2 regions of the Streptomyces sp. x-19 genome follow, and region 1 is predicted to be linked to the other one. Evidence: riboswitches for the same ligand, from Rfam matches in the RefSeq annotation. Region 1 holds a riboswitch; the other holds the start of a gene.

Region 1 (4,406 bases):
TGCCCGCCGGCTGGTCACACCTGACCATCCGGCAGTACGCCCCACGGGGGCCGCTGCCGGGCGATCAGGACCGCTGGAACGGGACCCTGGCCCAGCTCAGGAGATTTGCCGACGGATGAGACGGAAGTGACGGCAGGGGCGCCTCCGCGTGAACACTGCGGGGGTGTCACCGCGGCGCCCGGCCGAGTTCACTTTCCGTTCACCCATCGTCCGTACGGTCCCGAGGACACTGACCTTCCACACGGATTGCCTGGGTGAATGGAACACATCACGCTTCTCATCGGGATCGTGATCGTCACGGCCTTGGTGTTCGACTTTACGAACGGCTTCCACGACACGGCCAACGCAATGGCCACCACCATCTCCACCGGGGCCTTGCGACCCAAGACCGCGGTGGCGATGTCGGCGGGGCTCAACCTCGTCGGGGCTTTCCTCTCCGTGGAGGTGGCGAAGACCATCTCCGGCGGCATCATCGACGAGAGCGCCGGCATCAGACCTGAAGTGATCTTCGCGGGTCTGGTGGGCGCCATCGTCTGGAACCTCCTCACGTGGCTGGCGGGCCTGCCGTCCAGTTCGTCCCACGCCCTCTTCGGCGGACTGATCGGCGCGACGCTGGTGTCCGTGGGCACCGGCGGCGTGCACGGCGAGGCCGTCGTCATGAAGGTCCTGATCCCCGCGGTCGCCGCGCCGTTCGTGGCGGGGCTCGCCGCGATGGCCGCGACCCGGCTCACCTACCGACTGGCCCGCGGCCGCGACGAGGCCGACACCGCCAAGGGCTACCGCGCCGGGCAGATCGCCTCGGCCGCCCTGGTCTCGCTGGCCCACGGCACCAACGACGCGCAGAAGACGATGGGCGTGATCACCCTCGCGCTGATCACCGGCGGGGTCGTCGCCCCGCACGCCGACCCGCCGATGTGGGTGATCGTCTCCGCCGGCCTGGCCATCGCGCTCGGCACCTACCTGGGCGGCTGGCGGATCATCCGCACCATGGGCAAGGGCATCACCGACATCCAGCCGCCGCAGGGCTTCGCCGCCCAGACCGGCGCCGCGGCCACCATCCTGGCCTCCTCCCACCTCGGCTTCGCGCTCTCCACCACCCAGGTCTGCTCCGGGTCCGTGATGGGCTCCGGGCTGGGCCGCAAGGGCGGCGTGGTGCGCTGGTCCACGGCCGGGCGGATGGTCGTGGCCTGGGGCCTGACCCTGCCGGCCGCCGGACTGGTCTCCGCCGGCGCCGCCTACCTCGCCGACCAGGGCTCCTGGGGCGTGGCCACGGTCGCCGTCCTGGCCCTGGCGATCTGCGGCGGCATCTGGGCGGCCTCCCGGCGCAAGCCGGTGGACCACACCAACGTCAACGAGGGACTGGCGGTGGAGCCGGCGGGCGTCGTCACCGCGGCGCTGCAGACGGTCGCGCCGCCGCCGGCCGGCCCCGTCCCGGCGCACGCCGAAGCACCCACAGCACCCACGGAAGCGCACGCCGCAACGGACGCCGCTCCCCGCCCCGCCCCTGCTCACCAGTCGGCGAAGGCCCCCGCCCAGCCGGCGACGGCCTCGTCCTGACGCCGCTTACCCCGACCTAAGGACTACGCAATGCACATCGACTGGGCAGCTCTCGGCCAGGTCTTCGGCGTCAGCCTCGTGGTGACGGTGGGGCTCGTGGGCCTGTTCACCGTCGGGATCGTGGGCACCTCCCGCAAGCCCGCCGCGGACGGCGACGCGACGGCCACGACCGCCCCCGGCACGGGGGCGCGCGCCGGGGCACTGGCCGCCTACGGGCTCTGCGCGGCCGCGGTGGCCTACGGGATCTACCTGATCGTCGCCGCCTGACGGCGGCGCCGGCACTGCCGGCAACGGACGGGGCGTCCGGTGGACGCGGCAACAGCCGCGGCCCCGGGCGCCCCGTCCGCGTGCGGCACCCCGCCGGCCCCGCGCGTGGCCTTGGCCACAGGGCGGCCGTCGGCGCTGCGTCGCAGGTCAAGGGTGAGTTGACGGACCTGGGCGGGCGTGGTGGACTTCCGGGGCCAATCGGCGACAGCAGAGGAAGTCCGGTGCGAATCCGGCGCGGTCCCGCCACTGTCACCGGGGAGCGCTCCTCCGACGAGGGCCACGGCCCGTACGCACGCCGTACGGGCGGGAAGGCCGGGGGCGGCGCCGATCCGGGAGCCAGGAGACTCTGGTCGCCGTCACGTCGAGCCAGGGCGCGGACCCTGAGTGAGGACATACCGCCATGCCCGGCTGCCCGTCGAGAGCTCCACTGCCCGCTGTCCCAGGGCCCCTTCGAGGCCGGACGGCGGCCTGATCCGATGCGCGGCGAACACGCGGGGTACGCGTGCGGCGCGGCCCTCGGCTTCCTCGGTGACCTGATCGTCGCGGACCCGCGGCGCGGTCATCCGGTGGCCGCCTTCGGCCGGGCGGCCGGCGCCCTCGAACGCCGGCTGTGGCGCGACCACCGCGGCCACGGAGCGGCCCACACCCTGTTGTGCGCGGGCGGCGCGGCCGTCGGCGCCGCGCTGCTCCAGCGCGCCCTGCGGGAGCGTCCGGGCGCCCGGACCGCGCTGACCGCGGCGGCCGCGTGGGCGGTGCTGGGCGGTACCTCGCTCGGCCGGGAGGCGCGTGCCGTGGGCGGCGCGCTGGCCGTCGGGGACCTCGACGTGGCACGGGAGCGGTTGCCGCACCTGTGCGGGCGCGATCCGCAGGCGCTGGACGGGCCGCAGATGGCCCGCGCGGTGGTGGAGTCGGTCGCCGAGAACACCTCCGACGCGGTGGTCGGCGCCCTGGTGTGGGGTGCGGTCGCGGGCGTGCCCGGGCTGGTGGCGTTCCGGGCGGTGAACACCCTGGACGCGATGGTGGGGCACAAGTCGCCGCGCTACCGGCGGTTCGGCTGGGCGGCGGCCCGCCTCGACGACGTCGCCGGCTGGCCCGGCTCCCGGCTGACGGCCGCGCTGACCGTGGTGGCGGGCCCCGACCGGCGCGGTGCGCTGCGGGCCTGGCGGGCCGACGGCGGCGCGCACCCGAGCCCCAACGCCGGCCCCGTGGAGGCGTCGTTCGCCGGCGCGTTGGGCGTCCGGCTGGGCGGCACCCTCGCGTACGGCGGACGGGTGGAGCACCGGCCGGTGCTCAACGGTGGTGGCCGGCCCCCCGCGGTGCCCGACATCGAGCGGGCGGCCCGACTGTCCCGGCGGGTCGGCCTGTTGGCGCTGGGTGTCACGGTGGCGGGCCGGCTGGCGGTCGGCGCGGTACGACGCGGCGGGAAGGGCGTGACGGCGGACGTGAGCGGGAGGGTGACCCGGTGAACGGGCGGAGGAAGACGGCCGACGGGGCCGTGGGCGGCGGGCTGTTGGTGGCCGGGACGACGTCCGACGCCGGCAAGAGCGTGGTGACCGCCGGCATCTGCCGCTGGTTGGCGCGACAGGGTGTCTCGGTGGCGCCGTTCAAGGCGCAGAACATGTCGCTGAACTCGTTCGTGACCCGCGAGGGCGCGGAGATCGGCCGGGCGCAGGCGATGCAGGCGGCCGCGGCCCGGGTCGAGCCGACCGCGCTGATGAACCCGGTGCTGCTCAAGCCGGGCAGCGACCGCAGCAGCCAGGTGGTGCTGCTGGGGAAGCCGGTGGGCGAGCTGAGCGCCCGGGGCTACCACGCCGGCCGGCAGGAGCAGTTGCTCGGCACCGTGACCGACTGCCTGGCGGAGCTGCGGCGCACCCACGACGCGGTCGTCTGCGAGGGCGCCGGCAGCCCGGCCGAGATCAACCTGCGGCGGACCGACATCGTCAACATGGGCCTCGCCCGGGCGGCACGGATCCCCGTCGTGGTGGTCGGCGACATCGACCGCGGCGGCGTCTTCGCCTCGTTCTTCGGGACCACCGCGCTGCTTTCCGCGCAGGACCAGTCGCTGGTCGCCGGCTACCTCGTCAACAAGTTCCGCGGCGACGTGACGCTCCTGGAGCCGGGCCTTGAGATGCTGCGCCGGATCACCGGACGGCAGACCTACGGCGTCCTGCCGTACGCGCACGGGCTCGGCATCGACGAGGAGGACGGACTGAGGGTGTCGCTGCGCGGCACGGTCCGCGAGTCGGTGGTGGCGCCGCCGGCCGGCGAGGACGTGCTGCGGGTCGCGGTGTGCGCGGTGCCGCTGATGTCCAACTTCACCGACGTGGACGCGCTGGCCGCCGAACCCGGCGTGGTGGTGCGGTTCGTGGACCGGCCGGAGGAACTCGTCGACGCGGACCTGGTGGTGCTGCCCGGGACCCGCGGCACGGTCCGCGCGCTGGCCTGGCTGCGCGAGCGTGGGCTGGCCGACGCGGTGGCCCGCAGGGCCGCCGAGGGCCGCCCGGTGCTGGGCATCTGCGGCGGCTACCAGATGCTCGGCGAACACATCGAGGACGAGGTCGAGTCGCGCGCAGGGGCGGTCG
Region 2 (4,406 bases), on a different contig from region 1:
CGCGGAGCGCGAGGGCGACCTGGCGTGCGGTGTCGCCGAGGGGCTGGTCGTCGCGGACGAAGGACCAGGCGAGCATGGTGACGGGCCCGGTGAGCATGCCCTTGACGGGACGTTGGGTCAGCGACTGGGCGTACGTGGTCCAGCGGACGGTCATCGGCTCGGGGCGGGAGATGTCGCCGGCCAGGATCGGCGGGCGCACGTAGCGGGTGCCGTAGGACTGGACCCAGCCGTGCCGGGTGGCGAGGTAGCCGGTGAGCTGCTCGGCGAAGTACTGGACCATGTCGTTGCGTTCGGGCTCGCCGTGGACCAGGACGTCGAGGCCGGTCTTCTCCTGGAAGGCGATGACCTCCTGGATCTCGGCCTCGATGCGCTCCTCGTAGCCGGCGGTGTCGATGCGGCCGGCGCGCAGGTCGGCGCGGGCGGCGCGCAGTTCGCCGGTCTGCGGGAACGAGCCGATGGTGGTGGTCGGCAGCAGCGGCAGCCCGAGGTGGGTGCGCTGGGCGGCGGCCCGTTCCGCGTACGGCTGGGACCGGCGGGCGTCGGCCTCGGTGACGGCCCCGGCGCGGGCCCGCACCACCGGGTCGTGGGTGAGGGCGGAACGGGCGCGGGAGGCCAGGTCGGCACGGTTGGCGGCGAGTTCGGCGGCGATCGTGTCGGTGCCCTGTGACAGGCCCCGAGCCAGGGTCACCAGCTCGGTGGTCTTCTGCTTGGCGAAGGCCAGCCACCGCGCGATCTGCGGATCGACGTCCCGTTCGAGGCCGGCGTCCAGCGGCACGTGCAGCAACGAGCAGGACGCCGCGACGTCCACCCGGTCGGCGAGGCCGAGCAGCGTGCCGAGGGTGGCCAGCGACTTCTCCAGGTCGTTGATCCAGATGTTGCGGCCGTTGACCACGCCGGCCACCAGGCGCCTGCCCGGCAGGCCGCCGACGGCGGCCAGGGCGTCGAGGTTGGCGGCGGCGGCCTCGGTGAAGTCCAGTGCCAGGCCCTCGACGGGGGCCTTGGCCAGCACCGGCAGGGCGTCGCCGAGCCGGTCGAAGTAGGAGGCGAGCAGGAGCTGGGGCCGGTCGGTGCGGGCGCCCAGGTCACGGTAGGCGCGCGCCGCGGCGTTCAACTCGGCCGGCGTGCGGTCCTGGACCAGCGCCGGCTCGTCCAACTGCACCCACTGCGCGCCCGCCGCCCGCAGGTCCGCGAGGACCTCCGCGTAGACCGGCAGCAGCCGGTCCAGGAGCGTCAGCGGCTCGAAGTCCGCGGCGACCCCGGGGGCGGGCTTGGACAGCAGGAGATAGGTGACCGGCCCGACCAGCACCGGGCGGGCGGCCAGCCCCAGGGCGAGGGCCTCCTTGAGCTCGGCGACCTGCTTGCGGGAGTCGGCGACGAAGGCGGTGTCCGGCCCCAACTCGGGCACCAGGTAGTGGTAGTTGGTGTCGAACCACTTGGTCATCTCCAGCGGCGCCACGTCCTGCGTGCCGCGGGCCATCGCGAAGTAGCCGTCGAGCGGATCGGCGGCCACCGCCGCGCGGTGCCGCTCGGGCACCGCACCGACCATGACGCTGGCGTCCAGCACGTGGTCGTAGTACGAGAAGTCGCCGGTCGGCACCTCGTGCACGCCGGCGGCCACCAGGTCCTGCCAGTTGCCCCGGCGCAACTCGGCGGCGGTGGCCCGCAGGGCGTCCGCGGTGACGCGGCCCTTCCAGTAGCCCTCGATGGCCTGCTTCAGCTCCCGGCGCTGTCCCTGCCGGGGGTAGCCGTACACGGTGGCCCGTGCGGTCACGGCTTCGGGCTTGACGGTCACGGAGATCTCCTTCGCGAGATGAATCCCTGAGGTCCCGGCGACGGGACGAGAGCGCGAAGGGGTGGCGAACCCGGCGGTGCCCGACGCCCGCACGGGGAGCCCTGGTCCGCCTGGTGTCTACTCCCCCAGACTTCGTCCGGGGGCACCCCCAGCCCGCCCACGCGGTCACCGGGATGTCCGCGCACGAGTGGTTCGCGCGCGGGCAGTTGGCAGGTCTTCGGACTCGCGGGCGCGCCTCGTGTCGGACGAGACTCCTAATGGCCGTCGCTTCCCGGGCCCCGTACGTCGGGCCCAGTGCGTATGACGGCGGTCGTTCCCACTCACCGCTGCGGGGCAGTCCCGGATTCCCACCGGGTTCCCTCTTGCGACGCCTCCCGCCTGGCGGACGGGGCGAACCAGCTGCACCCGCCAGCCTACGGTGCGGGCCCGCGAACCACCGCGAGCCGTCCGGAACGCGGAAGGTGAGATGGGACAACCGGGGTACGGGTTTGCCGCGGACCCAGGGTGGGAAGCGCGGCAGACGCGGTGCCCGACCGGCCCGCGGCCGGGCGGCCCGTCGCCCGACGCATCCCGCAGACCCCGAGGAGTTCCCGGCATGACCGCCGCCCCGCACCGCACCGACCCGACCGCCAGCCCTGCCGACGTCGCGCTGCTGCACACCGCCGTCGCCGTGGCCCGCCGTGCCCGCGCGGCCGGCAACCACCCGTTCGGCGCGCTGCTCACCGGTCCCGACGGAGCGATCCTGCTGGAGGCCGAGAACACCGTCACCACCGAACGCGACGCCACCGGCCACGCCGAGACCAACCTCGTCCGCCTGGCCACCGCACGGTACGACGCCGACTTCCTGCGCGCCTGCACCCTCTACACCAGCACCGAACCCTGCGCGATGTGCGCGGGCGCGATCTACTGGGGCAACGTCGGCCGCGTCGTCTACGCGCTCGGCGAGGACGGGCTCCTGGCCATGACCGGCGCCGACGAGAAGAACCCCACCATGGCCCTGCCCTGCCGCGACGTCTTCGCGGCGGGACAGCGTCCCTTGGCGGTCGTCGGCCCCGTCGACCTCCCCGAGGCGCGCGAGGTCCACGCCGGCTTCTGGGACTGATCCCGCGGCGTGCGCCGGCCGCGGGGCCCCACGGCCGGCCCGCCGGGGCGGCTCAGGACGCCCGCGGCGGCATGGCCGCCAGCGCCGCCCTCGCGAGGTCCCGGGCCTCCGCCTCGCAGGCGGGGTGCCTGGCGCGGACCAGGTAGGCCCGCACCACGAGGTTGCCGTCGCGGACGTTGAGCTGGCAGCCGGGTTGGGCGGCGCCGGTCGTCCAGTACGCCTCGTCGCCGAAGCCGAGCCCGGTCTGGGGGGACCCGGACTTCGCGCCGTCGGCGAAGTCCTGCCGCTGCCGCTCGGTGCCGCTCCCGTCGGGGCGCGTGCGGCTCAGCTCCCACGACACGTCGGCGCTGGGGGAGTAGTTCCAGCCGTCCGCCTGCGGCTGGTCCCGGTCGAACCAGGAGCACTCGGTCTTCGCGCTGTCCCCCTGTTCCTGGTAGACGTCCTTGTCCTTGCGCCGCTCGGTGCGCAGCGGAAGCTTCACCGCGGCCTCCGAGCACACCGGCATCGTCACGTACCTGTCCGGGGTGGCGCCGGCACCGCCGCCGTGCAGCAGCAGGTAGCCGCCGGTGCCGAGAGCCGCCGCCAGTACGCCGGCCGCCGCCGCCCACGCCGCGGTGCGCCGGCGCCGCGGCGGCGCGACCGGCGCGGCGTGTGCGGTGAGGACGGCCGTGCGCGGGGCGACGGGGCCGGTGTCCCCCAGCAGTGCCGTGCGCTCGGGGTCGCCGTCGAGCAGGCCCGCGATCCGGGCCCGTTGCACGTCGACCATGCGGTGCACGGCGGGCGGCCACGGTCGGTCCGTCGGGGCCACCGGGCCCAGGAGGGCGAGGAGTTCGGGCGGTGCGGGCCGGTCGGCCGGCTCCTTGGCCAGGCAGCGGGTGACGATCGGGTGCAGCGCCTGGGGCAGGCCGCTCAGGTCGGGTTCGGTGTGGACGACGTTGTAGAGCGTCTGGAGGGCGGACGGGCCGGCGAACGGGCTGCGGCCGGTCGCCGCCAGCACGAGCACCGTGCCGAGCGAGAACACGTCGCTGGCCCCGGTCAGTTCCCGGCTCTGCGCCTGCTCGGGCGACATGAAGGGGGGCGAGCCGACCACCCAGCCGGTGCCGGTGAGTTCGGTGGCGTCGGCGGACTCCGCGGCCCGCGCGATGCCGAAGTCGATCACTCGGGCGCCGTCCTCGGCGAGCAGGACGTTCTCCGGCTTGAGATCGCGGTGGACGAGCCCGGCCCGGTGGATCTCGTCCAGTGCCGTCGTCAGGCCCACCGCCAGTCGGCGCAGGGCGTCCTCCGGCAGCGGTCCGGTGCCCTCCACGGCCGCGCCCAGCGACGGCCCGGCCACGAAGACCGAGGCGAGCCAGGGGAGTTCGGCGTCCGCGTCGGCGTCGAGGACGGCCGCGGTGTACGCGCCGGACACCTTCCGCGACGCCGCCACCTCCCGCCGGAAGCGGGTCCGGAAGCCGTCGTCGGCGGCGTGCCGGGCGTGCACCAGTTTCACCGCGGCCGGCCGTCCGTCGGGTG

What was found. Region 1 has a riboswitch for cobalamin ahead of ACLJT4_RS35835 (cobalamin biosynthesis protein). Riboswitches for the same ligand answer to the same signal wherever they lie in the genome.
Region 2: it holds a riboswitch for cobalamin, as region 1 does, so the genes downstream of both, metE (5-methyltetrahydropteroyltriglutamate--homocysteine S-methyltransferase) here and ACLJT4_RS35835 (cobalamin biosynthesis protein) in region 1, are expected to answer to the same signal.

Annotation. Positions count from the first base shown of each region.
Region 1 is NZ_JAJPWK010000027.1:38,440-42,845, reverse strand. Features, by position in the region: gene ACLJT4_RS35850 (lysozyme) at 1-119, shown strand, start outside; gene ACLJT4_RS35845 (anion permease) at 259-1,557, shown strand; gene ACLJT4_RS35840 (hypothetical protein) at 1,588-1,824, shown strand; cobalamin riboswitch at 2,034-2,171, shown strand; gene ACLJT4_RS35835 (cobalamin biosynthesis protein) at 2,301-3,290, shown strand; gene ACLJT4_RS35830 (cobyric acid synthase) at 3,287-4,406, shown strand, end outside.
Region 2 is NZ_JAJPWK010000005.1:314,600-319,005, forward strand. Features, by position in the region: gene metE (5-methyltetrahydropteroyltriglutamate--homocysteine S-methyltransferase) at 1-1,792, opposite strand, end outside; cobalamin riboswitch at 2,004-2,156, opposite strand; gene ACLJT4_RS16140 (nucleoside deaminase) at 2,388-2,894, shown strand; gene ACLJT4_RS16145 (serine/threonine-protein kinase) at 2,947-4,406, opposite strand, start outside.